DNA from 4 places in the Aromatoleum evansii genome. Region 4 is predicted to be linked to each of the others. Evidence: riboswitches for the same ligand, from Rfam matches in the RefSeq annotation. Region 4 holds a riboswitch; each other region holds the start of a gene.

Evidence for each region. Region 4 has a riboswitch for cobalamin ahead of cbpA (modified peptide precursor CbpA). Riboswitches for the same ligand answer to the same signal wherever they lie in the genome.
Region 1: linked by a shared signal. The riboswitch ahead of bluB (5,6-dimethylbenzimidazole synthase) and the one ahead of cbpA (modified peptide precursor CbpA) in region 4 are both predicted to bind cobalamin.
Region 2: linked by a shared signal. The riboswitch ahead of U5817_RS02805 (TonB-dependent receptor domain-containing protein) and the one ahead of cbpA (modified peptide precursor CbpA) in region 4 are both predicted to bind cobalamin.
Region 3: linked by a shared signal. The riboswitch ahead of cobM (precorrin-4 C(11)-methyltransferase) and the one ahead of cbpA (modified peptide precursor CbpA) in region 4 are both predicted to bind cobalamin.

Annotation. Positions count from the first base shown of each region.
Region 1 covers NZ_CP141259.1:1,051,183-1,058,544, forward strand. The annotation lists gene U5817_RS04690 (diguanylate cyclase) at 1-1,374, shown strand, start outside; gene U5817_RS04695 (hypothetical protein) at 1,447-2,118, opposite strand; gene fba (class II fructose-bisphosphate aldolase) at 2,167-3,231, opposite strand; gene bluB (5,6-dimethylbenzimidazole synthase) at 3,367-4,122, opposite strand; cobalamin riboswitch at 4,167-4,372, opposite strand; gene pyk (pyruvate kinase) at 4,411-5,859, opposite strand; gene U5817_RS04715 (cache domain-containing protein) at 6,049-6,924, shown strand; gene U5817_RS04720 (hypothetical protein) at 7,036-7,284, shown strand.
Region 2 covers NZ_CP141259.1:645,331-652,692, forward strand. The annotation lists gene U5817_RS02785 (adenosylcobinamide-GDP ribazoletransferase) at 1-22, opposite strand, end outside; gene cobT (nicotinate-nucleotide--dimethylbenzimidazole phosphoribosyltransferase) at 31-1,080, opposite strand; gene U5817_RS02795 (diguanylate cyclase) at 1,166-2,602, opposite strand; gene cobU (bifunctional adenosylcobinamide kinase/adenosylcobinamide-phosphate guanylyltransferase) at 2,753-3,295, opposite strand; cobalamin riboswitch at 3,370-3,619, shown strand; gene U5817_RS02805 (TonB-dependent receptor domain-containing protein) at 3,751-5,625, shown strand; gene U5817_RS02810 (FecCD family ABC transporter permease) at 5,639-6,619, shown strand; gene U5817_RS02815 (ABC transporter ATP-binding protein) at 6,616-7,362, shown strand, end outside.
Region 3 covers NZ_CP141259.1:4,879,472-4,886,833, reverse strand. The annotation lists gene U5817_RS22885 (cobalt-precorrin-5B (C(1))-methyltransferase) at 1-379, opposite strand, end outside; gene U5817_RS22880 (precorrin-8X methylmutase) at 393-1,079, opposite strand; gene U5817_RS22875 (sirohydrochlorin chelatase) at 1,083-2,072, opposite strand; gene cobM (precorrin-4 C(11)-methyltransferase) at 2,072-2,878, opposite strand; cobalamin riboswitch at 3,055-3,276, opposite strand; gene rquA (rhodoquinone biosynthesis methyltransferase RquA) at 3,449-4,168, shown strand; gene U5817_RS22860 (DEAD/DEAH box helicase) at 4,299-5,861, opposite strand; gene U5817_RS22855 (M48 family metallopeptidase) at 6,188-7,321, shown strand.
Region 4 covers NZ_CP141259.1:2,278,327-2,285,688, forward strand. The annotation lists gene U5817_RS10645 (carbohydrate ABC transporter permease) at 1-303, shown strand, start outside; gene U5817_RS10650 (ABC transporter ATP-binding protein) at 462-1,643, shown strand; gene treF (alpha,alpha-trehalase TreF) at 1,804-3,318, shown strand; gene U5817_RS10660 (MFS transporter) at 3,364-4,503, shown strand; gene U5817_RS10665 (tyrosine-protein phosphatase) at 4,872-5,624, shown strand; cobalamin riboswitch at 5,801-5,991, shown strand; gene cbpA (modified peptide precursor CbpA) at 6,074-6,223, shown strand; gene cbpB (peptide-modifying radical SAM enzyme CbpB) at 6,220-7,362, shown strand, end outside.

The DNA of each region.
Region 1 (7,362 bases), 1.2 Mb from region 4:
TCGCTCACCGAACTCAAGGCGAAGGCGCTCATGACCGTGACCTGGATCAGCATCACGATGGCCATGTTCGCGGCGCTGTCCATCGTGCTCGCGCGGCGCCTGATCCTGCCCGTGGGGTCCACCGCACAGGCCGTGGAGCGCGCGGTGCAGCGCGCCCTGAAGGGCGATTTCAAGGGGCGCGTGGAGAAGCGTACCGACGACGAGATCGGCCAGATCGCGAGCGAAACAAACAGCCTGCTCGCCTTCCTCGACGACGGCCTCGCGCGCATCAGCCAGCGCGTCGTGCAGCTCACCGGCCGCACCCTGAGGCAGGACGACAACCAGCTCGAGGTCGCGATCGACATGGTCAATGGCCTCGCCGACGCCTCCAGCTTCAAGCAGGCGATCGAGGAGGACGAGACCAAGTCCGAGATCTTCGACCGCTTCGGGCGCGTGCTGACCGACCAGTTCGGCGTGCGCGAATTCTCCATCTACGAGACGTCCGGGCCGAAGCAGCTGGAACCCTTCATGGTCGATGGCGTGCAGGGCAGTCCGTGCCGCTGGTGCGATCCGCAGATCCTCGTGCGCAGCGACATGTGCCGCGCCAAGCGCTCCGGCCATACCGTCGACGGGCTCACCCAGCCGGGCATCTGCTATGCGTTCAAGCAGCCCGAGGAAGCGGGCGAGACGCGGCGCCACTACTGCGTGCCGATCATGCAGTCCGGCTCGGTGGGCAGCATCGTCCAGCTCGTGGTGCGCGAATCCGAGGCCGCGCGCTTCCACGCGCAGGTCCCGTACGTGAACGTCTACGTGCGCGAGATGGCGCCCGTGCTCGAGGCCAAGCGCCTCACCGAGACGCTGCGCGAGTCTTCGCTGCGCGATGCGATGACCGGACTGAACAACCGGCGCTTCCTCGAGGAATACGTCGACACCCTGGTCGCCACCGCGCGTCGGCGCAAGACCGAGCTGGCCATCCTGGTGCTGGACATCGACTACTTCAAGATGGTCAACGACACCTACGGCCACGATGCCGGCGACGCCGTGCTGAAATCCCTGGCTGCCGTGCTGCGGACCTCGGTGCGGGCGTCCGACATGGTCATCCGTTTCGGTGGCGAGGAGTTCCTCATCGTCCTGCAGGAAACCGAGGCCGAGAACGCGCTGCGTGTCGCCGAGAACATCCGCGCCACGGTCGAGGGCCTGAAGATCCAGATCGGCGGCGCCGTGCTGCAGAAGACGATCTCGATCGGCGTCGCGATGTTCCCCGAGGACAGCCAGACCTTCTGGCAGGCCGTGAAGTTTGCCGACGTGGCCCTCTACCGCGCGAAGGAAGACGGGCGCAACCGCGTCGTGCGCTTCAGACCCGAGATGTGGGAAGGGCACGCCGACTCGTACTGAGCGGCGCCAAGCGGCAGAATTGCCCGGGATCGCCCGCCGCGCGGCGGGCGGGCCCTCAACTGCAGGGCGGGATCAGCCGCCCTTCTGCCAGAGGGCGACCAGGGCGTCGCGGTGCGCCGCGAGCTCTCCGAGCGCCACCTCGATCACCGGGCCGCTCAGCGTGTGTCCGGCACAGGCGCCGCGCAGGCGGACTTCCGAACCCTGGATGGCCACCACCAGCCCGTCCTGATTGGCCTGCAAGCGGCTCTGGCGGTCTTGCTCGCTGACCAGCACGCTGCCGTTGGTGAGGTTCAGCCGTGCGGCGAGGGTGGCGTCCTTGCCGGAACTCAGGCGCGCCCCGACCACGCAGGGCACCATGCGGAATTCACCCGCGAGCGCGAGGGCATGGCGCCGCAGGAAGCGCCCGCGCTCGGCGTCGGCGAGGGGCACGCGCCCGGCCGAGCGGCGCGCAAGCTGATCGAGTTCGTCGTCGGTGAGATGCGGGCCGGCGGCGACGAGCTCCGCGCGCGGAACCGACGTCGCGGCGGTGTTCAGCACGTCGAGGTGATGGTGGTGGGAAAGCACCGCGACGCCCGCCTTCGCGAGCTGCTTTGCCGTCACCGTCGGCATTCCCTGCAGCACCATGGCGCCGAGGAGTTCCTGCACGGCCTTGCACAGCTTCTCGTGACTGGCGTCAACGAAAGCGGCGGGCGCCTCGAGTTCGAACTCGAAGCTGACCGTGAGCTTCAGGTTGGGCTTGGACATGGTTGCGCGGGTGTGCGCCGCGCCCGAAGGCGCGGGCCCGTCCGGGGCTTAGCGGACGACCTGGGTGAGCTCGCCGGACTTGTAGCGCGCGGCGATCTTTTCCAGCGACATGGGCTTGATGCGGCTGGCCTGGCCGGCGCAGCCGAAGGCCTCGAAGCGGGCCTTGCACACCAGCTTCGCGGCTTCGCGGGCCGGCTTGAGGAATTCGCGCGGATCGAACTTGGACGGGTTCTCGAACAGGAACTTGCGCACGGCGCCCGTCATCGCGAGGCGGATGTCGGTGTCGATGTTGATCTTGCGCACGCCGAACTTGATCGCGGTCTGGATCTCCTCGACCGGCACGCCGTAGGTTTCCTTCATGTCGCCGCCGTACTGGCGGATGATCTCGAGCAGTTCCTGCGGCACGCTCGACGAGCCGTGCATCACGAGGTGGGTGTTCGGCAGGCGTGCGTGGATCGCCTTGATGCGGTCGATCGCGAGGATGTCGCCGGTGGGTTTGCGCGTGAATTTGTAGGCGCCGTGGCTCGTGCCGATCGCGATCGCCAGCGCGTCGCAGTCGGTCTGCTTGACGAAGTCGGCCGCCTGGTCCGGATCGGTGAGCAGCATCGAGTGGTCCAGCGTTCCTTCCGCACCGACGCCGTCCTCTTCGCCGGCCTGACCGGTCTCGAGCGAGCCGAGGCAGCCCAGTTCGGCCTCCACGGTCACGCCGATGGCGTGCGAGAACTTCACCACCTCGCGGCTCACCGCGACGTTGTACTCATAGGAGGACGGCGTCTTGCCGTCTTCCAGCAGCGACCCGTCCATCATCACGCTGGAGAAGCCCGAACGAATCGCGCCCATGCAGATCGCCGGCGACTGGCCGTGATCCTGGTGCATCACGACGGGGATCTGCGGATAGGCCTCGACGGCGGCATCGATCAGGTGGCGCAGGAAGGCCTCGCCGGCGTACTTCCGTGCGCCGGCCGACGCCTGCATGATCACCGGGCTGTCGCACTCGGCCGCGGCTTCCATGATCGCCTGGACCTGCTCGAGGTTATTGACGTTGAACGCCGGCAAACCGTAGCCGTTTTCGGCGGCGTGATCGAGCAGCTGGCGCATGGAAACGAGGGGCATTGTCCTTCTCCGGTATCAAGTGCGGGCACGCGAAGCGTGCCGGGTTGCGAATTGGCTCGCATTTTAGCGTTTGTTGGGCGGCAGCGGGTCCGGCGAAGGAAACGGCATGCAAATACCCGCCGCCGCGTCGTGTCGTCAGAGCGGCGGCAGGCCCCGCGCGGCGAGCGCCTGGGCTGCGCGCAGCTCCGCGCGCAGCGACTCGGCGTCCGCGTGCTCGCCGCCCCAGCCGTCGAAATGCACCAGCTCGTCGAGCGGCAGGCGCTGACGCCAGCCGGCTGTCTGCAGTTCGGGCTGGTCGAAAAAGTGACTGACGTGGCCGATGCACAGGTAGGCGACCGCCATCACGCGCTCGGGCAGCGACAGGATCTCGCGGATCGCCGACTGACGGAAGATGCTCACCCAGCCCACGCCCAGTCCTTCTGCACGGGCAGCGAGCCACAGGTTCTGCACCGCGCACACCGAGCTGTAGAGATCCATCGCCTTGATGTGCGTGCGGCCGATCACGACAGGGCCGGCGCGGTCGCGGTCGCAGGTGATGCACAGGTTGATCGGCGCTTCGAGGATGCCCTGCAGGCGCAGGCCGGAATACACCTCGCGCTGCTTGCCCTCGAACATCTGTGCGGCTTCGGCGTTGGCGAGCGTGAAGGCGTCGTGCACGCGCTGCTTCACGGCTTGGTCGCGCACGAGGACGAAGCTCCACGGCTGCATGAAGCCCACCGACGGGGCGAAGTGTGCGGCGGTGAGAATGCGGGCGAGCATGTCGTCGGCGACCGGCTCGGGCAGGAACTGTCCGCGCACGTCGCGCCGCGCGAGGATGTTGCGATACACGGCGGCGCGCTCGGCGTCGTCGAACTGGTGGTGGGCCTGGTGGCCGGGCGTGGCGGTCTTCATCGATTCCCCTTGTGAAGCGCAGTGGACGGCGAACGGACCAGTCCGCCGTTGTTCTGCCTCCCGGCCGGTCTTCTGACTCGGGTTCGTCCCGCGCCGCGCCTTCCCGACCCGCGGGTCAGTGGCATCTTGCGGCGGCGGTCCCCCTCACAGCGCTGGGCACGTTGCGGAATCGCGGTGCTGCCGGCAGCACCGCCTCACCGCATTCCCGATTCTCCCGCGGATCGCGGGCACCGGGAGGCGTCATGGAAAGCCTGCCAGTCTAGCAGTCGTGGCGCGAGCGCTGCACGCTCACTGCTCGTTCAGGTGCGGCGCGGGATGCTCGCCTACGCGCACGATCTTGAGCGTGTTCGTGCCGCCGGAGGCGCCGATCGGTTCTCCGATCGTCAGCACGATCAGGTCGCCGTGCTCGACGACGCCCTGGTCGAGCAGGATCTGTTCGGCTTCCCATAGCAGCAGGTCACGATCCTGGTGCGTCTGCGACATCAGCAGCGGGAATACCTCGCGGTACAGCGTCATCTGGTTGCGGGCCGCGGTTTCCGGTGTCAGCGCGTAGATCGGCACGCCGCTGTTGAGGCGGCTCATCCACAGCGCGGTCGAGCCCGTCTGAGTGAGCGAGGCGATGGCCTTGACCTTGAGGTGCCAGGCCGTCCAGATCGCCGCCATCGCGATCGACTGGTCGATGCGGGTGAATACGCGGTCGAGCACCTCGCGGTCGAGCGTGACCTCGGCGGACTTTTCCGCCTCCAGGCACACGCGGCTCATCGCCTCGACGACATCGACCGGATATTTGCCCGATGCGGTCTCCGCCGACAGCATCACGGCGTCGGTGCCGTCCAGCACCGCGTTGGCGACGTCCGACACTTCCGCGCGTGTCGGCACGGGGCTGCCGATCATGGATTCCATCATCTGCGTCGCGGTGATGGTGAGCTTGTTGCGGTCTCGCGCGGCGCGGATCATCTTCTTCTGCAGTGCCGGGACGGCCGCGTCACCCACCTCGACCGCGAGGTCGCCGCGGGCGACCATGATGCCGTCGGAGGCGTCGAGGATCTCGTCGAGGTTGGCGACCGCCTCGGTGCGCTCGATCTTCGCGATCAGCAGGGCCTCGCTGCCCGCGGCGCGCAGGAGCTGCTGCGCCATGTACATGTCGGCGGCGCTCTTGGGGAAGGAGACGGCCACGAAGTCGACGCCGATGAGGGCGGCGGTCTTGATGTCGTCCATGTCCTTCGCGGTCAGCGCCGGTGCGGTGAGGCCGCCGCCCTGGCGGTTGATGCCCTTGTTGTTGGACAGCTCGCCGCCGACGCGCACGGTGGTGTGGATCTCCGCGCCGACGACGCGATTGACCACCAGCTTGATGCGGCCGTCGTCGAGCAGCAGGACGTCGCCCGGCTTCACGTCCCTGGGCAGGTTCTTGTAGTCGAGGCCGACGCGCGTGGTGTCGCCCAGCTCGCAGTGCGCGTCGAGGATGAAGTCCGCATCCTTGTGCAGATGCACCCGGTCGCCGGCGAACCTGCCGACGCGGATCTTGGGACCCTGCAGGTCGGCGAGGATGCCCACAGGCCGGCCCGCACGTGCCGAGGCCTCGCGGATCGCGGTGGCACGCGCGATGTGGTCGTCGGCCTTGCCGTGCGAAAAATTCATGCGCACGACATCGATCCCCGCATGCACCATGCGTTCCAGGACTTGCGGATCGGACGAGGCCGGACCCAGGGTGGCGACGATCTTCGTGTGGCGCGGCATGTTGTCTCCGTGTCGATATGCATCCAAGAACACGATTCTACCTGCGCGCGGCCGGGCGACGGGACCGGCGGGTGAGGATTTGCGTCGCGCACGATGCATATGCCTTGTGCGCACTTCAGGTACTCGACAGAAGCTGTAGCTTCCTATAGTTTTGTCTTCATCAATTCAATCCGTGGACCCGCGAACGCCATGAAACTCGCCCCTGTCGCTTCCTTGTGTGCACTCGTCATGTTGGCGCTGCCGGTTCCGGCGGCCGAACCGGTTCCTGCGACGGCGGTGGGAGGACTCGTGCAGCGCGCCGACGAGAATCGCAGCATGCGCCTGCTCGACAAGGCCGTGGCGCGTTTCCGCGAGGCCGGCGACGCGGCGTTCGACGAGTTCAACAACGCGCCGCAGTTCAAGGACCGCGAGCTGTATGTGTACGCCCTGGGCATGGATGGCACCATGCTCGCGAGCGGCGGCTCTTCGGTGGCGCTGGTCGGGCGCAACGTCGCGACCATGCAGGATGCCGCCGGCAAGCCCTTCTTCCGCGAGATGCTCGACACGGCGGCGAAAAGCGGCGAGGGCCGCGTCGAGTATCGCTGGATGAATCGTGCCGACAAGCGCGAGGAGCTGAAGGTGACGCTGTTCCGCAAGGTCGGCGAGCGCATCATCGCCGTCGGCTACTACATCCCGCGAGCGACCCCCGCGCAGGCGAAGGACCTGCTGGAGCGTGCCGTTGCGGCGGTGAAGGAAAAGGGGCAACAGGCCGCGCTCGCAGCCTTCAATGCGCTCGACGGCGGATTCATGCAGGACGACCTCTACGTGTTCGCGATCGACCTGAACTCGCAGCGTTTCCTCGCGCATGGCGCGATGCCCAAGCTGGTCGGCAGTGATGGCCACGATCTGCGCGATCCAAAGGGCAAGGCGATCGTCGCCGACATGGTCAACATCGTCAGCCGCAAGGGCGAGGGTGAACTCGACTACGCGTGGCGCAATCCGGTCACCGACAAGCTGGAGAGCAAGCACTCGTTCATCCGGCGGGTGGACGGCATGCTGGTCGGTGTCGGCTACTACACGCGCTGACGCATCCGGTTGACTTCCGACAATATCCGACACCGGGCGATCCGCGAGAATGCACCTCCGCCGGATGCATTGCCGCCCGGCGAATGATCACTCCTGAAGGATGAAGCGCCCATGATCGACGACGTTACCCGCTCCCTGCTCGACAGCCTGCCGCGCGGCGGCAGCTACGACCTTTCGGTCGCTCACGATCCCGCGAGCGACATGCATGCGCTGACCATCGTGATCGACGGCCAGAGTTTCCAGCCGGGGATCGGTTACGAGAGCAGTGACGATTTCGAGTTCGACCGCGACCAGATTGCCAACTACCTCGTCACACGCAAGCAGAAGTGCGGCGGCTGCGGGAGCTGCAGCTGCGGCTGAGCGCAGGCGCGGCGCAGGAAGCGAAACGGCCACCCGCGGGTGGCCGTTTCCTTGTTGGGCCCGGATCGCCCGGGCCCA
Region 2 (7,362 bases), 1.6 Mb from region 4:
AGAGCTCGAGCTGGTAGCGCATCCGGGCCGTCAGGCGCTCTTGTCGCTGACGCCGGCCGAATCGAAGCTCGCCATCTCGTTGAGGAAGTTCGCCGCCGCCTGCACCAGCGGGAAGGCGAGCGCGGCGCCGGTGCCTTCGCCGAGGCGCAGGTCGAGCTCCATCAGCGGATCGACGCCGAAGTGCTTGAGCTGCGCCGTGTGGCCGGGCTCCTTCGAACGGTGGGCGAAGACGCAGTAGGGCAGGATCTCCGGGGCGATCGCTTGCGCCACGAGCAAGGCCGAGGTGACGATGAAGCCGTCGATCAGCAGCGTCATGCGCTTTTCCGCGGCCCCCAGCATCGCGCCGGCCATCACCGCGATCTCGAAGCCGCCGTACTCGGCGAGCGCCTTGCGCGGATCGCTCGGGCGGCCGCCGCGCGCGAGCGCCTGTCCCAGCAGTTCGCGCTTGCGCACGAGGCCGGCGTCGTCGAGGCCCGTGCCGCGGCCCGTCACGGTGACGAGATCGGCGCCGCCGGCGTCTCCGATCAGGCAATGCGTGAGCAGCGAGGCCGCGGCGGTGTTGCCGATGCCCATTTCACCGAAGCCGACCACGTTGCAGCCGTTCGCGGCCAGCGCGTGGGCGAGCTCGCGGCCGCGGGCGAGTGCCGCCTCGCACTGCTCGGCGCTCATCGCCGCTTGTTCCAGATAGTTGGCGGTGCCCGGCCCGAGCTTCGCGTTGACGAGGCCCGGACGGGTCCCGAACTCGTGATTCACGCCGCAGTCGATGACCGTCAGGCCCAACCCCATCTGGCGGCTGAAGACGTTGATCGCCGCGCCGCCGGCGAGGAAGTTCTCGACCATCTGCCAGGTGACGTCCTGCGGGAAGGCGGAAATGCCCGCGCGCGCCGCGCCGTGGTCGCCGGCGAACACCATGATGTGGGGCTGGCGCAGTTCCGGGGTGAGGGTCTGCTGGATCAGCCCCAGTTGCAGCGCCAGCGGCTCCAGGCGGCCCAGGGCGCCCTGCGGCTTGGTCTTGTTGTCGATGCGGTGCTGGAGGCCGGCTGCGAGCGCGCGGTCGGGCGCGCAGATCTGGAATGTCATGATTGCGGTATGCATGTGCCCTGAAAGGGCTGCGATGGTAGCACGCAGCCTGTGCCGCGGTGGCACGCGGCCTGCGCCGCAAGCTTCATGCCTGGGCGATGCTGCGGGCGGTGCCGTGCTGGCGGTTGAGGCGCTTGCCTTCCTTGGCGCGGCGCATGAGCTTGCCGGCCTGCTTGAGCAGCGTGACGGCATTGGCGCCTTCGTTGCTCGAGATCGCGCTGCCCATCGAGACGTCGAGCATGAAGGTCTGCCCTTCGATCTGGATCGACTCTCCAGCCACCGTGGTGACCGCGTTCGCGACACGCTGCAGGTCATCCATGTCGAACACTTCCTCCAGCACGATCACGAACTGGTCGTTCTCCGGGCGTGCGACGGTGTCCTGTTCGCGCACGATGCTGCGCAGCCGCTGCGCGACGATCTTGAGGATCTCGTCGCCGACGTGCTGCCCGTAGCTGTCGTTGATCGAGCTGAACTCGTCGAGGTCGAGCATCACGACGCCGATGCGGGTGTTGTGACGCTTGGCGCGGATGATGCCCTGGTCGATGCGGTCGGTGAGCAGGAGCTGGTTGGCCAGGCCGGTGAGCGCGTCGTGATGCGCCATCTCCTGGAAGCGTCGCTCGCTTTCCTGCAGGCGATGGGTCAGGGATTCGATCTCCTGGCTGCGTTGCGCCATGCCTTGCGTGAGGAGCTGTTCCGACGCCTGCAGGGTCTCGATCGAATGCTCCAGGCTGGCGAGTTCGTCAGCGTGACGTGCGGCGCCTTCGCGCCAGTTCGAGCCGGTGCGCTCGGCCAGCGCGAGGGACATCGTCAGCGCGCCGAAGCTCCAGACGAACTGGATCGCGTGGATCGGCCAGCCTTCCGCGCGCAGAAGTCCGGTGTGGGTGGCGAGGAACAGAATCGCTCCTATGAGCATCGCCGTCCAGCCGGCAATGAGCAGCCGCGCTCCCGGCAGTCTTTGCCGGAGGCCATGTGCCGCGCACGCGATCGCCAGCAGTGCAAAGGCCGGGCTGATGCCGGCGATCAGGGTGTTCGGGTAGTCGCCCGGCAGCACGAAGACGCCTGCCAGTGCGATCCCGAACAGCGCAGTGAATACCTTGAGCGCAAGGTCGAGGCGCGGCGAGAGGGTTGCGGTGCGCAGGTATTCGCGGTTGAACAGGGCTGCGGACACTCCGGCGAGTGCCAGGCCGAAGGGCTCTGCGGTTCCGGTCCAGCCGCCGTCGGACCCGCCGGGCTCGATACCGTGGAGCAGTCCGACGGCGAGCAGGCTGATGCCCGTGCCCAGCGCGAATCCCGCGTAAACGAGGTAGCAGCGGTCGCGGTTGGCGAGATACTGCAGCAGGTTGTTGAGCAGCAGCGCGGCGGCGAAGCCGGCATAGCAGACGGTGGCCAGCAGGGTCGCGAGGATGTTCCCGGCTGCCGGTTGGACATCGGCCTGCGCGAAGGCTGCGAAGGGCAGGGCCAGCGGGATCAGAACGGCGAGGCGCAGGTGTGCCGCATCGAACGCCGTGTGGCGTTCGTTCATCGCGTTAGCCGGTTGCGCGACAACGTCCATGACTGCCCTGTCGAATAGATCTTGTTACGAATCTGTAATTCTAGGAGGCAAACGCGTTCTGCGTACAAGAAATCCGCCCCGGCATGGGTAGCCGCCGTGCCGCATTGTAGCGGTTTGCCCTCAGGCGCTGCCCTTGAGTGTCAGCGGCAGGCCCGCCGCGACGAAGGTGACGCGCGCGCAGGCAGCGGCCGTCATCTGGTTCAGCCGGCCCGCCTCGTCGCGGAAGTCGCGACCGAGGGGGGTGTCGGGGACGAGGCCGAGGCCGACCTCGTTGGCGACGAGCAGCACCTCGCCGCGCAGCGTCGGCAGGATCTCCAGCAGCGCGGTGCGCTCCGTTTCGAGCGCCGCCGGCAAGTCGGCGCCGGCCGGGTTGCCGGCGTCTGCCATCAGGTTGGAGAGCCACAGGGTCAGGCAGTCGACGATCACGCAGCGGCCGTCGCCGGCCTCGCGCGCCAGCGCCGCCGCGAGTGCGACCGGCGTCTCGACCGTGCGCCAGCCAGTGGGGCGGTCTTCCCGGTGGCGGCGGATGCGGGCCGTCATCTCGTCGTCGAGGGCTTCGGCAGTGGCGATCACGGTCACGGGCAGGCCGCTCGCGACGGCGAGGTTTTCGGCGTGGCGGCTCTTGCCCGAGCGCGCGCCGCCGAGGATGAGGTGTGCGGGCATGTCTTTGGAATTACGCGTTTTTTCGCGCTGCGCAAAGTTGCGGAACGCGTTATTATCCGCCCCGCGCCCGATTTCGGGTGCGACGTGTTGCAGGTGCCCGACGGCGATTCCCGCCCGAGGGTTAAACGGGAAACAGGTGCGCGAACGGCTCCCCGAGCCGCCCTTGCAATGCCTGTGCTGCCCCCGCAACGGTAAGTGGACGCAAGGCGCATCCAACCGCCACTGGACGAGAGTCCGGGAAGGCGATGCGCCCGGAGTGGGCCCCGCAAGGGAGCGCCGCCCAGCCCACGAGCCCGGATACCGGCCCGGACACGAGAAGGCGGAAGTGCCGCGGGGAGGCGGCGACGGGCGTGCATTGCAGCGGCTCAAGGCGTGATTTCCCCGAGCGGTGCTTCCATTGTGAAGATGACCGGTGGCGCGGGGACGCGACTGCCGGCGCAGGGAGAATAACCCAGATGAACATCCGCCTGTCCGCCACCGCCGTCGCGGTGGCTGCCGCATTGCCGTTTGCTTCCGCCGCTGTGGCCGCCGAAGAGAAAACCGGTGAAACCGTCGTCGTGACCGCAACCCGTCAGCCTCAGCGCGCGTCCGAAGTCCTCGCCAGCGTCGACGTCATCGAGCGGGACGAAATCGAGCAATCCGGACAATCCTCGCTGCTCGAACTGCTCGGCAACAGGGCCGGTGTGCAGATCTCGAGCAATGGTGGGCCCGGAAAGACATCCTCCTTGTTCATGCGTGGCACGAACTCGAACCACACGGTGCTGTTCGTCGACGGCGTGCGCCTCGGTTCGGCGACGACCGGACAGGCGCCGTTCCAAAACATTTCGCTCGACCAGATCGAACGTGTTGAGATTCTGCGCGGACCGGCCTCTGCCCTGTATGGCGCGGACGCTGTCGGCGGCGTGGTGCAGGTGTTCACCAAGAAGGGGGAGGGCGGTTTTCGGCCCGAACTCTTCGTTGGTGCGGGCACTTACGAGACGACCGATGTGAGCGCCGGCGTCTCGGGCGCTGCAGGCGCGTGGTCGTACGCCTTCCGGGCAGGGCAGTACGAGACCGACGGCGTGTCAGCCAAGAAGGGACCTTTCGCTGCCCGCCAGTTTTTTCACGATTACGATCCGGCCCTCGACGCGGACCGCGACGGCTTCCGTGCCACGACGGCCTCGGGCAGCCTGGGGTTCAAGTTCAACAACGACCACGATCTCGAACTGAATGTCCTGCATGCACAAACGCGCAACTGGTATGACGGGAACGGCTTCAATTCCCGCGGCGGCGCGGACGTGGGCAATGACGACGTGGCGGAGTCGATCGGCCTGGCGAGCCGCAACCGGCTGACGTCGAACTGGACGAGCACCGTCCGGATCGCGCAGTCGAAGGACGAGTCGAGCGGCTTCCGCGATTCATTCCAGTTCGATACGCTTCAGAGCCAGGCGGTGTGGCAGAACGACGTCAAGCTGCCGCTCGGGTCGGCGCTTCTCGCCTACGAGTATCTGGACCAGCGCGTAGACAGCACCACCGCCTTCGCGAAGAAGGGGCGTTGGATCGAGTCGCTGCTTGCCGGCTGGAGTGCCACCCTTGGCCGGCATCAGTGGCAACTCAACGTACGCCAGGACCAGAACAGCCAGTTCGGTGACGAAACGACCTATCTCGCGTCTTACGGATACAAGTTGACGCCCCTGTGGTCAGTTTCGGCAGCCCTCGGAACCGCGTTCAAGGCGCCGACGCTGAACGACCTCTATTACGTGGACACCTTCGGAAACCACGGTGATCCGTCACTGAAGCCGGAACGCTCACGCAATCGCGAGGCGGCGTTGAAGTACGACGACGGGAGCCATAGCGCGTCCGTGACCTATTTCCACAACAGGATATCCAACCTCATCGAATGGAATGCCGCACCCCCCACCTTCGCGTTTGTGCCGGAGCAGACCGATGATGCCCGGATCGAGGGCTGGGAGTTCGCATACGCCGCAAAGCTTTATGGTTTCGACGTTTCGACAAGTATCGATCTGATGGATGCGAAGAACCTCGAGACCGGAAAGCGCCTGCATCGGCGTGCGCGGGAGCAGGGACGGCTGGCGATTTCGCGCGAAGTGGGGCCGTTCCGCTTCGGCGGCGAGCTCATCGGCGTCGGCAAGCGATTCGACCGTGCCGGCGAGGTCAATGAGCTGTCGGGTTATTCGCTGCTGAACCTATTTGCGCGGTATGCCGTCAATCGCGACTGGGCGATCGAGGCAAGGGCGAACAATGTGCTCGATCGTGATTACGAGCTGGCGAAAGGGTTCAATACGCTCGGCGCCACGGCCTTCGTGGGCGTACGTTACGCGCCCAAATAAGGGGCCGTGAGGCATGCCGGGCCGCGGATCGGCGGGTCTCGTGATCGCAGGGCTGACGCTCGCGGGCGTGTGCGCGCTGGTGTGGGCTTTGTCCGCCGGTGATCTGCCCATCGGCCTGGCCGACGTCTTCGGCGCGCTGTTTCGCGGCGCCGAAGGCATGGCGGCAGACGTCGTGCGCGAGCTGCGCCTGCCGCGTGCGGTAGCGGTGTTCGTGTGCGGCGGGCTGCTGGCGCTGGCCGGCGCGCTGATGCAGGTGCTGCTGCGCAATCCGCTGGCCGATCCCTACGTGCTGGGCGTCTCCGGTGGCGCCGCGGTCGGGGCGCTGGCGGCGATGCTGGTCGGCGCGTCATCCTGGGTCGTCGATGGGGCGGCCTTCGGCGGCGCGCTGGCGGCGATGCTGGTGGTGTTCGGGCTCGCGCACGGCGACGGCTCGTGGACGCAGACACGGCTGCTGCTCACCGGCGTCATCGTCGCGGCCGGCTGCGGCGCGGCGGTGACGCTGATGCTGTCGCTGGCGACGGACACTCGCCTGCAGTCGATGCTGTTCTGGCTGATGGGCGACGCCAGCGGCGCGAGCCGGCCGTGGCCGGCGCTGGTGGTGCTCGTCGCCGGACTCGCGGTGGTGCTGCCGGTCGCGCGCGACCTCAACGTGCTCGCGCGCGGCGAGACGACGGCCTCCGCTCTGGGCGTGCGCGTGCGGCGGCTGCGCTACCTGCTCTACGTGCTCGCGTCGCTGCTCACTGCGGCGGCCGTGACGCTGGTCGGCTCCGTGGGCTTCGTCGGCCTGGTCGTGCCGCATCTGGTGCGCTTCGCCATCGGCAACGACCAGCGCCTGCTGCTGCCGGCGGCGCTGCTCGCAGGTGGCACGCTGCTCACGCTCGCCGACACGGCTGCGCGCACGGTCATGGCGCCTGTCCAGCTGCCCGTCGGCGTGCTCACCGCGCTGATCGGCGTGCCGGTGTTCCTGTTCCTGCTGTCGCGGAGTTCACGATGACGGGGGTCGGCGATCCGTCCGTCCTGCTCGAGGCCGAGCGCCTCGCGCTGCAGGTCGGCGAACGCTGGCTGTGCTGCGAGTTCAGCCTGCGGCTTGCCGCGGGCGAGTGTCTCGTGCTGCTCGGTCCCAACGGTGCCGGCAAGACCACGCTGCTGCAAACCCTTGCCGGCCTGCGCGCGGCGACGGTGGGCAGCGTGCGCCTCGGCGGACGCTCCTACGCGGACTGGGACAGCCTCGCGGCGGCGCGTTTCCGCGGCCTGCTCGCGCAGCAGCAGCCGGACCACTTTTCCGCCTCGGTGCTGCAGACGACGCTGGTCGGCCGCCATCCGCATCTCGGCCGCTGGGGCTGGGAGACGGCCGCCGACATCGCCATCGCGCAGGCGGCGCTGGCCGAAGTGGGCCTCGCCGAGTTCGCCGGGCGGGACGTTCTCAGCCTGTCCGGCGGCGAGCGCCAGCGCGTGGCGATCGCGACGCTGCTGACACAGGCGCCGCGGCTCTTCCTCCTCGACGAGCCGACCAACCACCTCGACCTGCATTACCAGATCGCCGTACTGGAGCTGTTTGCGCGCCTCAAGCGCAACGGGTGCGGTGTGGTGATGGTGCTGCATGACATCAATCTCGCGACGCGCTTCGCCGACCACGTGATCCTGCTTGACGGCAAGGGCGGCGTGCTTGCCGGTGCGCGCGAGGAGGTCCTGCAGGCGGATCACCTCAGTCGCGCCTTCGACCACCCGATCCGCCGC
Region 3 (7,362 bases), 2.6 Mb from region 4:
CGAGGCCCGGTTTCGTGACGACGCCGACGCCCGGTCCGCCCTTCAGGATCACCTCGCCGCCACCGCTCGGGATGCGGCGCACGTCCGCGGTCAGATGCGCCTTGTCGGTCGCGTCCGGGTCGTCGCCCGCGTCCTTGATGCTCACGGCATGGGCGCAGTCGCCTTCGATGCGGCCATCGCTGATGCGGAAACTCACCTGCATCGTGTTCGGCAGCACGCACTCGATCTCGGCCGGCACCTCGCCGTGTACAAGGCCGAGCGTCGCCGCAGTCGCCGCAGCGGCCGAGTTTGCGCCGGTCGTGAAGCCCGTGCGGTTGCCGCGCTCGCGCTTCGCGTCGCCCTTGCGCACCTTCTCCGGCAAGGCGTGGCCCGCTGCCATGGCTCGTCCCCGCTTACGCCGCCGGCGCCTGCTGTTCGCGCTGGCGTGCCTCGGCCAGCCCGAGCAACGCATGGATCGCCGCGACGACCAGCGTCGAGCCGCCCTTGCGGCCGCGGATCACGATCCAGGGCACCTCATCGACTTCCGCCATCAGGTCCTTCGACTCGGCCGCCGACACGAACCCGACCGGCATGCCGATCACCAGTGCCGGCCGCGCGCCTTCCTCGCGGATCAGGCGCACGACCTCGATCAGCGCCGTCGGCGCGTTGCCGATGCCGACGATCGCGCCATCCAGCAGCCCCAGGCGGTGCGCCTTGCGCATCGCCTGCACGGCGCGCGTGGTCTCCTCGGCCTTCGCCTGGGCTATCACGTCCGCGTCGGAGATGAACTGGTGCGTGCTCATGCCGAAGTGCGCGAGGCGCGAGGCCGACAGGCCGACGCAGATCATCTCGACGTCGGCGACGATGCGCGTGCCACCGGCGAGGATCGCCGCCAGCCCCGCCGCCACCGCATCGGCGTGGAAATCGGTCAGGCCGTTGAATTCGAAGTCCGCGTTCGCATGGATCATGCGGCGCACGACCGGCCATTGTTCCGGCCGATAGTCGTGGCGGCCGACTTCCGCGTCGATGATCGCGAAGGAGTCGTGCTCGATCGCGCGTCCGGCGGCCGTGAGCTGTTCGGTGACGACGTTGCTGTTCATGGTTCAGGCGTGGGCGTGGTGGGCGCAGCCGGCGTGCGGCCGATTGGTGGTCGATGAGTGGTGCGAACAGGCGTGACCGTGATCGTGGCCGCCGTGCGCATGACCGTGATCGTGGTGGTGGTGAGGGTGGTCGTGCCCGTCGTGCGCGTGGTGACCCGCCGTGTGGCTATGGTCGTGCAGGTGTTCGTCCTCGGCCGCGAGGCGGTACTTGCAGCCGTCGCATTCGAGCAGCGCGGTTTCACCGCTTTGTGCATCCGCGACGCGCGCCTCGACCAACTTGAAGATGCCCGGGTCGAAGCCGAAGTGCGTGCCGAGCGCGAAGGCGATCTGCGGATACTGTGCGCGTAGCCGTGCGAGCTGCGCGTCGATGCGCTCGATCAGCACGCCGGTGAAGAGATACACCGGCACCACCGCGATCTGCGTCATCCCCAGGCGTACCTGGCGTTGTACAGCCGTCTCCAGCCGCGGCCAGGTCACGCCGGTGAAGGCGAGATCGACCAACTCGTGGTCGGTATCCTCGAAGATCCAGCGCGCCATCTTCGCGAGCTCGCCGTTCGCGCCTGCGTCCGACGAGCCGCGGCCGAGCAGGATCACGCCGGTCGTGCAGGGGTCGGGCATGTGCAGTGCGCGCATCAGGCGGTCGAGCTGGCCCGTCAGCACGTCGAAGATCTCGCGCCCCATGCCGAGGTGGCGGGTGCAGTCGAAGGCCACGCCCGGATGGCGTTCGCGTGCCGCCTCGATCGCAGCCGGGATCTCCATCTTCACGTGGCCGGCCGCGTTGAGGATGAAGGGGATCACGATGACGCGCTTGACCCCGTGGGCGGCGCGGTCGAGGCCCGCGTCGAGCAGCACGTCGGCGTACTCGATGAAGCAGGCCTCGATGCGCCACTCGGGCCGGCGCTCGCGCCACGCCTGGGCAAAGCGCTCGATCTCGTCGTTGCCCGCGCGATTGCGCGAACCGTGGCCTACCAGCAGGATCGTGGTGTCTTGCATCATGCGTTCTCCGTGACAGAGGCCCGGCGGAAGCGGTGACTGAAGGCCGGGTCGTAGAGTTTGGAACGGGCGATCTCGGGCCAGTCGCGCGCGCCCAGGGCGGGGCTGGCGATGATCATGGCCTGCGAGGCGATTCTTTCTGCCTGGCACTTCTTCTTGATGTCGGCGAGGGTGCCGCGCACGACCTTCTCCTCGCCCGGCCAGCTCGCCTTCTGCACGACGAGGATCGGCGCGTCCTCCGGCCAGCCGGCGCGGCGCAGCGCGTCCTGCACCTCATGCAGCAGCGTGATCGACAGGAAGATGCATAGCGTCGTGCGGTGCGCGGCGAGCGCGTCGAGCTCCTCGCCCGCCGGCATCGGCGTGCGGCCTGCGACGCGGGTGAGGATCACCGTCTGCGTGACTTCCGGCAGCGTCAGCGTCTCGCCGGCTGCCGCGGCGGAGGCCATCGCCGACGACACCCCGGGCACCACCTTCCACGGCACCGCGGCCGCATCCAGCAGCCGTGTCATTTCGACCAGGGCGCCGTACAGCCCCGGATCCCCGGTCTGCAGGCGCACCACGGTCGCATGGCAGGAGGCCGCTTCGATCAGCCAGGCCGCCATTTCCTCCAGCGTCATGTCCTTCGAATCGCGGATCGCGCAGCCTTCCGGCGCGTGGAGCGTCGCCGCCTGGTCGACGAGCGAGCCCGCGAACAGGATGCCGCCCGCCTGTTCGAGCAGACGGCGGCCCTTCACGGTGATCAGGTCCGGGTCGCCCGGACCGGCGCCGACGAACCACACGGTTCCCGGCAGGGTATCGGAATGCATGACGCCTCCCCGCGAGTGCATTGAACACGCACCGGGGATGGCAGCAATCGACGACGCCGACGAGCGGACGCGGTCGAGTGCAACTTGAGGCTGGGTCGATGAGGCGAAACGGACGGGCCTGAGCCCGCAACGGACGCGATCGGATTCCAGTCGGCAAGCCCACACCCCGGGGCACAAACCTTCCAAATCGATCGGGCCGGTCTTCTGGCTCGCCTTCCACCGGATTCCGCCGCCTTCCCGAGCGCGAGGCTCAGTGGCGTGTGGCGGATCCGTCAGGCTTACAGCAGCGGGGGCTGCGCCGGACTGGCCGGAGGATCTGATCCTCCGACGTCACCGGACTTCCCGTTTCACCCCGGCGCGCGGTCGCACGCCGGGGAACCCGGATCGAATTCAGCGCGGAGCATAGGCGATATTCATCCCGCGATGCAAGTGTCGCTACGCCAGACGGGGCCGCTGCGACAACGGTTATCCTGCCGCCTGCCCATGCCGGGGAGTCCGCATCCCCGTGAATACGGCGAGGGTATGCACTCGGCGTTCCGCGCTTCAGCAGATCCGGTTATGCTGACGGACATGACACAGATTTCTGCCGATCCCGCCATGATGCAGCCTGCGACTAACGCCTGTGCCGTGCCGTCCTATCTGTCGCGCACCTATCACTGGGCCTATCTGAGCCATCGCACCCTGCCCTGGCTGGACAGGGAGTGGGTCGTTTCCGCCATCCTGTGGGGCAACGCCCGACGCCTGATGCGCGCGGCGGTCGAGGAGTTCGCGCCGGGGCAGCGCCTGTTGCAGGCCGCGTGTGTCTATGGGCCGTTCTCGCGCCTGCTCGCCGAGCGGGTCGGCTGCACTGGCGCCCTCGAAGTCATCGACGTCGCGCCGATCCAGGTTGCGAATGCCCGCCGCAAGCTCGACGGACTCGTGCACGCCGAGGTGCGCCAGGGCGACCTGGCGCGGCCCGATTGCCTCGCGGCCGAGTCGCATGCAGCGGTGTGCTGCTTCTTCCTGCTGCATGAAGTTCCGCCGGTCGAACGTGCGTGCATCGTGCACAACCTCCTCGGGGCGGTCGAGCCGGGGGGCAAGATCGTGTTCGTCGATTACCACCGCACGAGGCCGTGGCATCCCCTGCGTCCCGTCATGGCGCAGGTTTTCCGCTGGCTCGAGCCTTTCGCCCCTTCGCTGCTCGATGCCGACATCACCGCACTTTCGCCGCGGGGTGAGGGGTTCGAATGGACAAAGACCACCTTGTTCGGTGGTCTCTATCAAAAAGTCGTCGGGGTGCGGCGCGGCTGAACCGCGCCGTCGACCCGGAACCGGATACCGTTCGGGCTGAGCCCTTCGACTTCGCTCAGGCCAGGCCTGTCGAAGCCTGGCCGCCGCCCTTCGACAAGCTCAGGGCGAACGGACGTGTTTGGCGGATCGGTTAGCTGTCGCCGCGATTGCCCGGCTTGGCGCTGAAGAGCGCAGCCCGCGGCGCGGGGCTGCGCCCCGAGTCCGGACGTGCCGCTGCGCGCGGCGCATCGGCCGTGCGCGGCGCGCGGTTGGCACCTGCTTCCTGAGCGCGCGGTGCACCGCTCCGGTTCGCTTCGCCGTTGCGTGCAGTGCGATTGCCTTGCGCCTCGCCGCTGCGGGCCGGGCGATTCGCCGGCTTGCCACCGTTGGCCGCTGCGCCCTGCGTGCCCTGGCGTGAGGGCTGGCGGTTCGCCCCATGCGCCTGCGCCCGCGGCGCGGGACGTTCGGTCTGCGGCTGGCGCGGCGCGCGTCCGTCGTTGCGCCGTCCCGACGACTGGCGCGGATCGCGCGGCGGGCGGTCGTTGTCGCCCGGATCGGGCGCGTGGGTCACGAATTCCGGCACGGTGGCGCGCTCGATGGTGCGCTTGATCAGGCGCTCGATCGACGCAAGATAAGGCCGCTCCTCGCTGTCGACGAAGGAGATCGCCTTGCCCGTCGCGCCGGCGCGGCCGGTGCGGCCGATGCGGTGCACGTAGTCTTCCGGCACGTTCGGCAGTTCGAAATTCACCACCTGCGGCAGCTGGTCGATGTCCAGTCCGCGCGCCGCGATGTCGGTCGCGACCAGCACCGGCAGCGAGTTGTCCTTGAACTGCGACAGCGCGCGCGTGCGTGCCGCCTGGCTCTTGTTGCCGTGGATCGCCGCGGCCGGAATGCCGTGCTTGCCGAGGTATTCGGCCAGCCGGTTGGCGCCGTGCTTGGTGCGCGTGAACACCAGCACCTGGTGCCAGTCGTGCTCCTTCACCAGATGCACGAGCAGGTCGCGCTTCTGCTTCTGCGGCACCGAATACACGGACTGCTCGACCAGTTCGGTGGTCGTGTTGCGGCGTGCAACCTCGACGCAGCCGGGGTTGTTCAGCAGGCCGTTGGCGAGCGAGCGGATCTCGTCCGAGAAGGTCGCCGAGAACAGCAGGTTCTGGCGCTGCTTCGGCAGCAGCGCGAGCACCTTGCGGATGTCGCGGATGAAGCCCATGTCCAGCATGCGGTCGGCCTCGTCGAGGACGAGGATCTCCACCCCGGACAGGTCCACCGTCTTCTGCCCGGCATGGTCCAGCAGGCGTCCCGGGGTCGCGACGAGGATGTCGACGCGCTTCTTCAGCGCCGCGATCTGCGGATTGATGTTCACGCCGCCGAACATGACCATCGACGTGAGCGGCAGGTGCTTGCCGTAGGTCTGCACGGATTCCTCGACCTGCGCCGCGAGCTCGCGCGTCGGGGTCAGGATCAGGCAGCGCGGACGACCGGCTTTCGGGGCGCTGGCCGAGGTGGTGGACAGCCGGTGCAGCAGCGGCAGCGTGAAGCCCGCGGTCTTGCCGGTGCCGGTCTGGGCGGCGGCAAGCAGGTCGCCACCGGCCAGCACCAGCGGAATGGCCTGTGCCTGGATCGGCGTCGGTTGCGTGTAGCCGGATTCGGAAATGGCGCGCAAAAGGGGTTCGGCCAGTCCGAGACTGGCGAAGGAAACTTCGGAAGTGATCAAGAAGAATGCTCCAGCGACGGCCTGTCGCTGCGTTAGAGCGACACCAATCGAGGCGGGCGGGGTAGTGCGACCGTAGAAGGTGGTCGCAACGGGGGTGTATCGGAGGGCCTGCGACCGATTGGTCAAGGACACAGGTGTTGCGATTCTACACTTTTTTTCTGCGGCGCAACAATAGTCGTGCGCGGCGGTTTCCCACGTTTTGCGCTGCTTTTACATTGATTTGTATGCAAATTGTTGGTTCGTGTATCACTAAGGTGCAATGTTGCGCTTACTTCTTGTTAAGTATATTCCGCGTTTCGATCATGGTTTATCGGGGTGCCTCGTTCATGGCAGCAGTCCAAAACCGCCTCTCGCGCACTCGCGCGCGCCTCGCTCGCCGGCTCGGCCTGCGTGCCACGGCAGGCCTCTCGGCAATGGGGCTGCTCGCCTTCGCGCTAGGCGTCGCCGTGGTGCAATTGGTGGCCGAAACCTGGTCCGCCCTGGTTGCGGGGAACGTGTTGCTGGCGCTGGTTGCGGTCGTGAGCTTCCTGATCGCGACGGCCTTGTGCGTGCTCGTGTGCGGCTGGCTGTTCGCGCCGGTTGCCCGCCCCGACGGCGTGCGCCTGCCGCAGGAACTCGCGCAAGGGCTGTTCCGCCTCATCGAGCGCACCGGCAACCGTTTCGGCGGCATCCGCATCGACGCCGTGTGGGTCGTGGGAGACATGAACGCAGCGATTCTGCAGCGGCCACGCTGGGGCTGGGTCGGGCCGCTGGAAACCCACCTGATGATCGGCCTGCCGCTGGCGCACAGCGTCACCCGGCGCCAGTTCGGCGCGATCCTTGCGCACGAGTTCGCCCACCTTGCCGCGCAGCGCCGCGGGCTGGACGGCTGGTGGGGGCATCTGCGCGCGTGGTGGTTCCGTGCGCTCGACCGTTGCATCGAGGATGCGCCGCGCCTTGGCCGCGCGCTGGACAAGTGGACCGCAGGCGACCTGAGCGCGGCGATGCGCCTGTCGCGATTGGAGGAATTCGAAGCCGACGCCGGCGCGGCGCGCGTGGTCGGTGCCCAGCGGGTGGGCGAGGCGCTCGTCGAGGTCGCGCTGAAGGAGCGTTTCCTCAATGAGGACTACTGGCGCAAGATCATGGCGCAAAGCCGCTCCACGCCCCAGCCGCTGATCCGCCCCTTCCGCGAGATGGGCCTGGGTGTGCTTGCGGGGTTCCGCCGACCGCAGCCCGGCCCGGTGGACATCCTCGACATGTTCGGTGGCGCCGCGTCGGAGGCGGACTTCCACCCCACGCTGGCCGAGCGCCTGCGCGTGCTGCGCGTCGATCCCGAGGTCCCCGTGCACGGCGGCGAGTCGCTGGCCAACACCTATCTCGGCCCCATCCTGCCGACGCTGTCATGGGTGTTCGACCGCGCCTGGTGGCAGGACTCGCGGCGCGACTGGCGCCAGCGCTACGAGCGCGCCCGCCGCTCCTGAGCGCAGCCGGGGCGCTTGGTCACAATCCCTCCGTTCTCCCC
Region 4 (7,362 bases):
CTGTGGGTGATCATCACCAAGGTCTTCGCGCCCATCATGGGGCCGTCGCTCGTGACCACGGGGCTGCTCGCCTTCATCGGCGCGTGGAACGAGTTCATGTTCGCGCTGACCTTCATCATCTCCAACGAGAACCGTACCGTGCCGGTCGCCATCGGCATGCTGCAGGGCGCCTCACAATACGAACTGCCGTGGGGACACATCATGGCCGCGTCGGTAGTCGTGACGATCCCGATCATCGCGCTGGTGCTGATCTTCCAGAAACGCATCGTCAGCGGCCTCACGGCCGGCGCAGTGAAGGGGTGAGCCATGACGTGTCAATCGGAGCACCCCGTAGGGCGGGAGGAGCGCAGCGCATCCCGCCACTCGGCGGTTGATTGGCGGGATACGCCTCCGGCTCCTCCCGCCCTACGAAAACCGGCGTGCCCGCCGCGGACCGCCTCGCTCATCAAGGATCAAAGATCATGGCACAACTGACTCTCGAGAAACTCAACAAGCGCTACGGCGAGGCCGCCCAGGTCATCAAGGGCATCGACCTGCAGGTGAATAGCGGCGAATTCGTCGTCATCGTCGGCCCCTCCGGCTGCGGCAAATCCACGCTGCTGCGCATGATCGCCGGCCTGGAGGACATCTCCGGCGGCGACATGTACATCGACGGCGTGCGCGTGAATGACGACACGCCCTCCGAGCGCGGCATCGGCATGGTGTTCCAGTCCTACGCGCTGTACCCGCACATGAACGTATACGAAAACATGGCCTTCAGCCTGCAGCTCGCGAAGCTGCCGAAGGACGAGATCGCCCGCCGCGTGGAGGAAGCGGCGCGCATCCTGCAACTGGAACCGCTACTGCAGCGCCGGCCCAAGGATCTCTCCGGCGGCCAGCGCCAGCGTGTCGCGATCGGCCGCGCGATCGCCCGCGAACCCAAGCTCTTCCTCTTCGACGAGCCGCTGTCCAACCTCGACGCCGCGCTGCGCGTGCAGATGCGCATGGAGATCGCCGCGCTGCACCGCCGGCTGAAGTCCACGATCATCTACGTCACCCACGACCAGGTCGAGGCGATGACGCTCGCGCAGCGCATCGTCGTGCTCAACCGCGGCAACGTCGAGCAGGTCGGCACGCCGCTGGAGCTCTACGATCATCCCGCCAACGAGTTCGTCGCGCAGTTCATCGGCTCGCCGAAGATGAACCTGATGCCCGCAACGCTCGTGCGCGCAGGCGAGGCCGATAGCGTCGTGCGCCTGTGGAGCGGCAAGGACCTCGTCGTGCCGATCGCGACCCCCGCGAGCGCCGAAGGGACCAAGGTCAAGCTGGGCATCCGCCCCGAGCACATCGAATGGGGCAGCGTCGCCCAGGCGCCGAATCTCGCCGATGTCCTCTTCGTCGAGCACATGGGCAACGAGACCTACCACTACCTCGACAGCGGCAAGCTCGGCGAACCGTGGGTCGTGCGCGACTCGCGCCGTTCCGACATCGCTGCGGGCGAGACAGTCGGCTACCGCCTGCCGCCGGAGCATTGCCACCTGTTCGACGAATCGGGCAAGGCGTTCGCGCGCCGCGCCGCGGGCAACGGTGCAAGCCGCATCCCCGGCGTCGACGCGCCGCCGATCACCTTCGCCGAGCCGGCGCGTACCAACGCGCTGCATTGATAACAGTTCGCAGGGCGGGAAGGCGAAGCGCATCCCGCCGTATGTCGTTGTTCAAGGCAGATGCGGCGGATAACGCCTTCGGCTCATCCGCCCTACGAACATCCTTTTGGGCGTCTTAGGCCAATCCCGGACGGTCGTCGTCCGCTCGATAGGATTTGAAGTGACCGACCACCTCCTGCAAACCTCCGGCGCGCTGTTCGAGGCGGTGCAGCGCGCACGCCTTTTCGACGACTCCAAGACCTTTCCCGACAGCGTGCCGCTGGCTGATCCGGGAACGATCGAGTCCGAGTTCCGCCGCGTCCTCGATGACTTCGTGCGCACCCATTTCGCGCCGCCCGCCCAGGCCGCAGGCAATGCGACCGACGGCGGCACGGACCCGGCCGCCGGGCTCGCCGCCCACATCGACCGCCTCTGGCCCACGCTCACGCGCGACGCCGACCGCGCCGACGCGCCGCACGGCTCGCTGATCCCGCTGCCGTACCCCTACGTCGTGCCCGGCGGGCGCTTCCGCGAGATCTACTACTGGGACAGCTACTTTACGATGCTGGGCCTGGTCGCGTCCCGACGCTTCGAGCTCCTCGACAGCATGATCCGCAACTTCGCCTGGCTCATCGACACGCACGGCCACATCCCCAACGGCAACCGCAGCTATTTCCTCAGCCGCTCGCAGCCGCCGATGTTCGGCTTCATGCTGCGCCTGCTCGAGCGCGAACGGGGTTTCGACGCGATCCGGCCGTACCTGCCGCAACTCGAGCGCGAATACGCCTGGTGGATGGCGCACGCGCGGACACCTCATCGCGGTGCCGCGATGCCCGATCGCCATGTCGTGCGCCTGTGCGACGGGTCGGTGCTGAACCGCTACTGGGACGACCGCAACACGCCGCGCGAGGAGTCGTACGCCGAAGACGTCGAACTGTACGCCCGCGCCGCGCCCGCACGCCGCGACGAGCTGTACCGCAACCTGCGCGCGGGTGCCGAGTCCGGCTGGGACTTCAGCAGCCGCTGGTGCGGCGAGGAGGGCGGGCTCGAGGACATTCGCACGACCGAACTGATCCCGGTCGACCTCAACTGCCTGCTGTTCCGCATCGAACGCATGCTCGGCGACTGGCTCGCCCGGCTCGACGAACCCCGCGCCGTCGACTACCGCCTCGCCGCCGAGCGACGGCGCGTGGCCGCCGTGAAGCACTGCTGGAACGAGGAACACGGCTGGTTCTTCGACTGGTCGTGGCGCGAGGAAGGCCAGAGCGGATGCTGGTCGCTGGCCGGCGTGTTTCCCCTGTACTGTGGCGTCGCGGATGAGGCCCAGGCCGAGCGCGTCGCCCGCAACATCGCGGAACGATTCCTGCGTTCCGGCGGAGTCGTCACGACACTGGCCGACTCGCACGAACAATGGGATTCGCCCAACGGCTGGGCGCCGCTGCAGTGGGTGACGGTGCAGGGGCTGCTCGACTACGGTCACGACGAACTCGCGCGCGAGATCGCGACGCGCTTCGTGGATCTCGCCGACCGCGTATGGCGCCGCACCGGCAAGCTGATGGAAAAGTACGACGTATGCGACATGTCGCTCGACGCCGGTGGTGGCGAGTATCCGGTGCAGGACGGCTTCGGCTGGACCAACGGCGTCGTGCGCGCCTTCATCGAGCGTTTCGGCCTCGACGCGTATCCGGCCGACTGAACCATCCAACCTCCGTTTGCGCCGTCTCCCCGTTACGAGGACATCATGCTGAAGTTCCCCGCCGGCCCCCTGTGGGCGCTGGTGACCGGTTTTGCCGTGCTGGGCGGTGTCGGCAGCGTCCTGATGACGCGCCAGCCGGAGTTCTATCATCGCTGGAACCTGGACAACGCCGAGTGGGGCTGGGCGCTGTTCGCCACCGGCCTCGGCGGCGTGCTGGCCTATCCGCTCAACCGCTGGCTGCTTGCGCGCTGGGGCAGCCGCGGGATGCTGCTCCGCTTCGGCACGGCCGGCGGCGTCGTGCTGGCGGCCATCCCCTGGCTACCCGGCGTGCCCGGGCTGCTCGCCGGTCTCTTCGCCCAGGGCGTGATCTACAACGGCGTCAGCGTCGCCATCAACCAGCAGGCGTCCGACTGGGAACTGCGGCGCGGCACACGGATGATGGGCCGCCTGCACGCGACCTTCTTCATCGGCAGCGTGCTGTCGGCCTTCCTCAGCAGCCTGCTCGCGGCGCTTTCCGTCAGCCTGCCGCTGCACATGGCCGCGGTCGGCCTCGCCTCCGCGCTCATCCACCGCGCCGCGGCGGCCACGCTGGAGGCCGCGGCGGCCCGATCGGCCGCGCCCGTCGCCGTGCATCACGCCCCCGAGTCCTGGCTCGGGCTGGGCATGCTGTTTTGCTGGTGCACGGTGCTCGAAAGCGGCGTCATGGGCTGGGCGTCGGTGTATCTCAACCAGAGCCTGAAGGCGAACGAAAGCCTGTCCGGCATCGGCCTCGCGCTCTTCTCCGGGGCGATGGCGGTGGGGCGGCTCTTCTCGGACGCGCTCGTCACGCGTCATGGCGCGCTGCGCATCGTCCGCACGGGCGCGATCGCATGTGCGCTCTCCCTCGCGCTGGCGGCCTGGCTGCACGAGCTGCCCGTCACCTTGCTCGCCTTCGCCGTCACCGGCCTGGGGCTCGCCGCCGCCGCGCCGGTGATCTTCTCGGTCGCGGGCCGCATGGGCGGCGAGGCGCTTGCCCTGATCGCCGGACTCGGCGCGCTCGGAGGACTGCTCGGCCCGGTGATCCTCGGCCGCATCGCCAGCCACGTGTCGCTGGACTGGGTGCTCGCGACGCTCGCCGCAGTCGCCGTCGTGATCGTGAGGCAGGCGACCGCCCTGGCGGCGAGCACGCAGGGCAAGAGGCACTGAAACGCCGGTTTCCCATGCGCCGCCCGGAGCAGGGGGCGAACGCACCCTCGGCGAGTCGGTCGTCTCGACGGGTTCAGGGCAATGGTGGTCGTTCCTGCACGGACAGTTCGGCAGTCAACGGCGACATGGCCCCGTCAAACGCCATCCCGTACTGCTGGCAGTGCCGCGTCGAATTGAGCAGAATTGGCGCCTGGCGCAGGCATCCTTGCTCCGTCCGTATCGGGCCATCGCAGCTTCCGGCAGAGGTGTCGCGGGCGGGTAACGCGGGATACTGCCTTCGCGTACGGGCAAGGGAGCGGAAACAGCTCCGGTCGAACAAAGCGGGGACAGGGAAGGGGACAAGATTGCACCGGCAACTGAGCGGCACATTGAATTTTCGCAGCCTGGCAGGCCTGCCGACGAAGGACGGACGCCGCATCGCGGGACATGTGGTGCTGCGCTCGGACCAGCTCGATCGCCTGCAACCGACGGACTGGGATCTGCTCGCCTCGTTCGGCGTGAAGACGGTGTGCGACCTGCGCACGGCCTCGGAGCGCAACCGGTTCCCCAACAGCCTGCCGGAGCAGGGCATGAGGCAGATCCCCATCGAACTCGTCGGCGACGTGCGATCCAACCCCGAACTGGTCGAGCCGCTGCGCACGCGCCACGGTGCCGAGGGCGCGGTGGAAATGATGCGGCAGATGTACCGCCAGTTTCCCGAGGCGCTCGCTCCGCACCTGTCGACGCTGTTCCGGCTCTTTCGCGAGGACGAAGTGCCGGTGCTCGTGCATTGCGTCGTCGGCAAGGACCGCACCGGCTTCACCGTCGCGGTGATCCTGCATGCGCTCGGCGTCGCGGATGAGGCCGTGATGGCGGATTACCTGCTTTCGACGCGCGTTCGTGAATTGGCGGATGGAGAACGCCGCGCAGCGACGTCACGGATCATCCGCCGCATTACCGATCGGGATCCGACCGAGGAAATGATCGACGCGATACTCGACGCCCGCCCCGAGTATCTGCGTGCGGCCCTGGATACCGTGAATGAACGCTACGGATCGATGCAGGGCTACCTGAGGGCCCGGGCCGGCCTGGACGAGGAGGCGCTCGCCGAACTGCGCGAGCGCTGGCTGGAGTCACGATAGGGGCGGCCCACGCCGCCGGCATCGCGGTGCCGGAGCCCCTGTGGCTGTGCCGCGACGCGAAGTTCGGCGGCCGGGGATGGGGGTGTCGACGTGCGGCACGAATGGTGCGCAGACGCGTATCGGGGCGTTTCGACCCCGGCGGCGAAGACTGTTGACCGATGCCGCCCGAATAGGCAAAAATTCCAGTTCCTTTCGGTTCGACGAAACGGAACACGGTGAGAATCCGTGGCGGGCCCGCCGCTGTATCCGGGGACGGCCGCTGCCAGGTTGAAGAGACCAGCCACTGACGGGGACAACCCCGGCGGGAAGGCGCAGCGATCCGGCTGATCCGGTAGCCAGAAGACGTGTCGAACCGATCTGGAGCCAAGGCAAGGGCTCCGGCTGACTGCATGCTCAAAGCGTGCCGTCAGCCGGAGCCCTTTTTGTTTTTCTATCTCGAGGAATGGATCATGACCCACACTGTTCAAACCCAAGCCCAGACCCAGAACACAGCCCCGGCGCAGAAGGCCGCTCCGACCATCGCCATCCGCAAGAGCTGCAACCCGGACGGCATCGGTCTGTCGCACTATGTGCTGATGGATCGGAAGGCCGCCAAGTGACGGCCGCCCTCCCGAGCCAGGCCCTGGCGGGCCCGGCCTTGATCCCCGTGGACATCGGCCACGACGTCTATGCGGCGGTCACCGACCCCAGGACCGCCTTCTGGGCGCTGGTGGACAAGAGCCGCCTGGCCGAGTCCCTGTCCGACGGTCCGCTGCTCGACGCCTATCGCGGGCAGGCGGAAGCCTTCGGGCGCGAACTGCATGCCTTGCGCTTCGAGTTGAAGCCTTCCGGCGTCTATCTCAATCCGACCGAGCGCTGCAATCTCGATTGCACCTACTGCTATCTTCCCGGCAGCCAGCGCAAGACCGGGCAGCACATGCCGGTCGAGACCCTGGTCGCATCCCTGGGGCGGCTGCGTGATTATTTCCGCTCGGTCATGCCCGAGGGCAGGAAGCCGCGCGCGATCTTCCACGGCGCGGAACCGCTGATGAACCAGGCCGCCGTGTTCGCTGCCATCAGCGAGTTCGCCGACGATTTCGCCTTCGGGGTGCAGACCAACGGCACCCTGCTCGACGATGCCGCGGTCGAATTCCTGACCAGCCGCAATGTGAGTATCGGCCTTTCCCTGGACGGCCCGGTGGCGGGCATTACCGATGCCACCCGACGCACCTGGGGCGGCAAGAGCGTGCATGAGAAGGTGCTCGCCGCGATGGCGAAGCTAAAGGGCTATGGCTCGTGGAGCGTCATCACCACCTGCACCACCGAGAACCTGCCTTACCTCACTTCCATGGTCGAGCTGTTCCATGCGAACGAGGTGCCGACCTGCATGCTCAACACCTTGCGCTGTACCTTGCCCGGGGCGCGGGGAGTGAAGCCGGCGGACGGCGAGATGGCCAAGGCCTTCTTTGCCGCGCTCGACCGCAGTCATGAGTTGTATCGGGAGACGGGGCGCAAGCTCGTGGTGGCCAACTTCGCCAATATCCTGATCGGCATCCTGGCGCCGACCGCGCGACGGCTTATGTGCGACATTTCGCCCTGCGGCGGCGGTCGCGCATTCTTCGCGCTGGCGGCCGACGGCAGCCTCTACCCCTGCAGCGAGTTCATCGGCCTGCCGCGCTTCAACGGCGGTTCATTGCTGGTCGATGGCGGTGTCGAGGCGGCGCTGGAGTCCGAAGCCTTCAAGACGGTGACGGGGCGT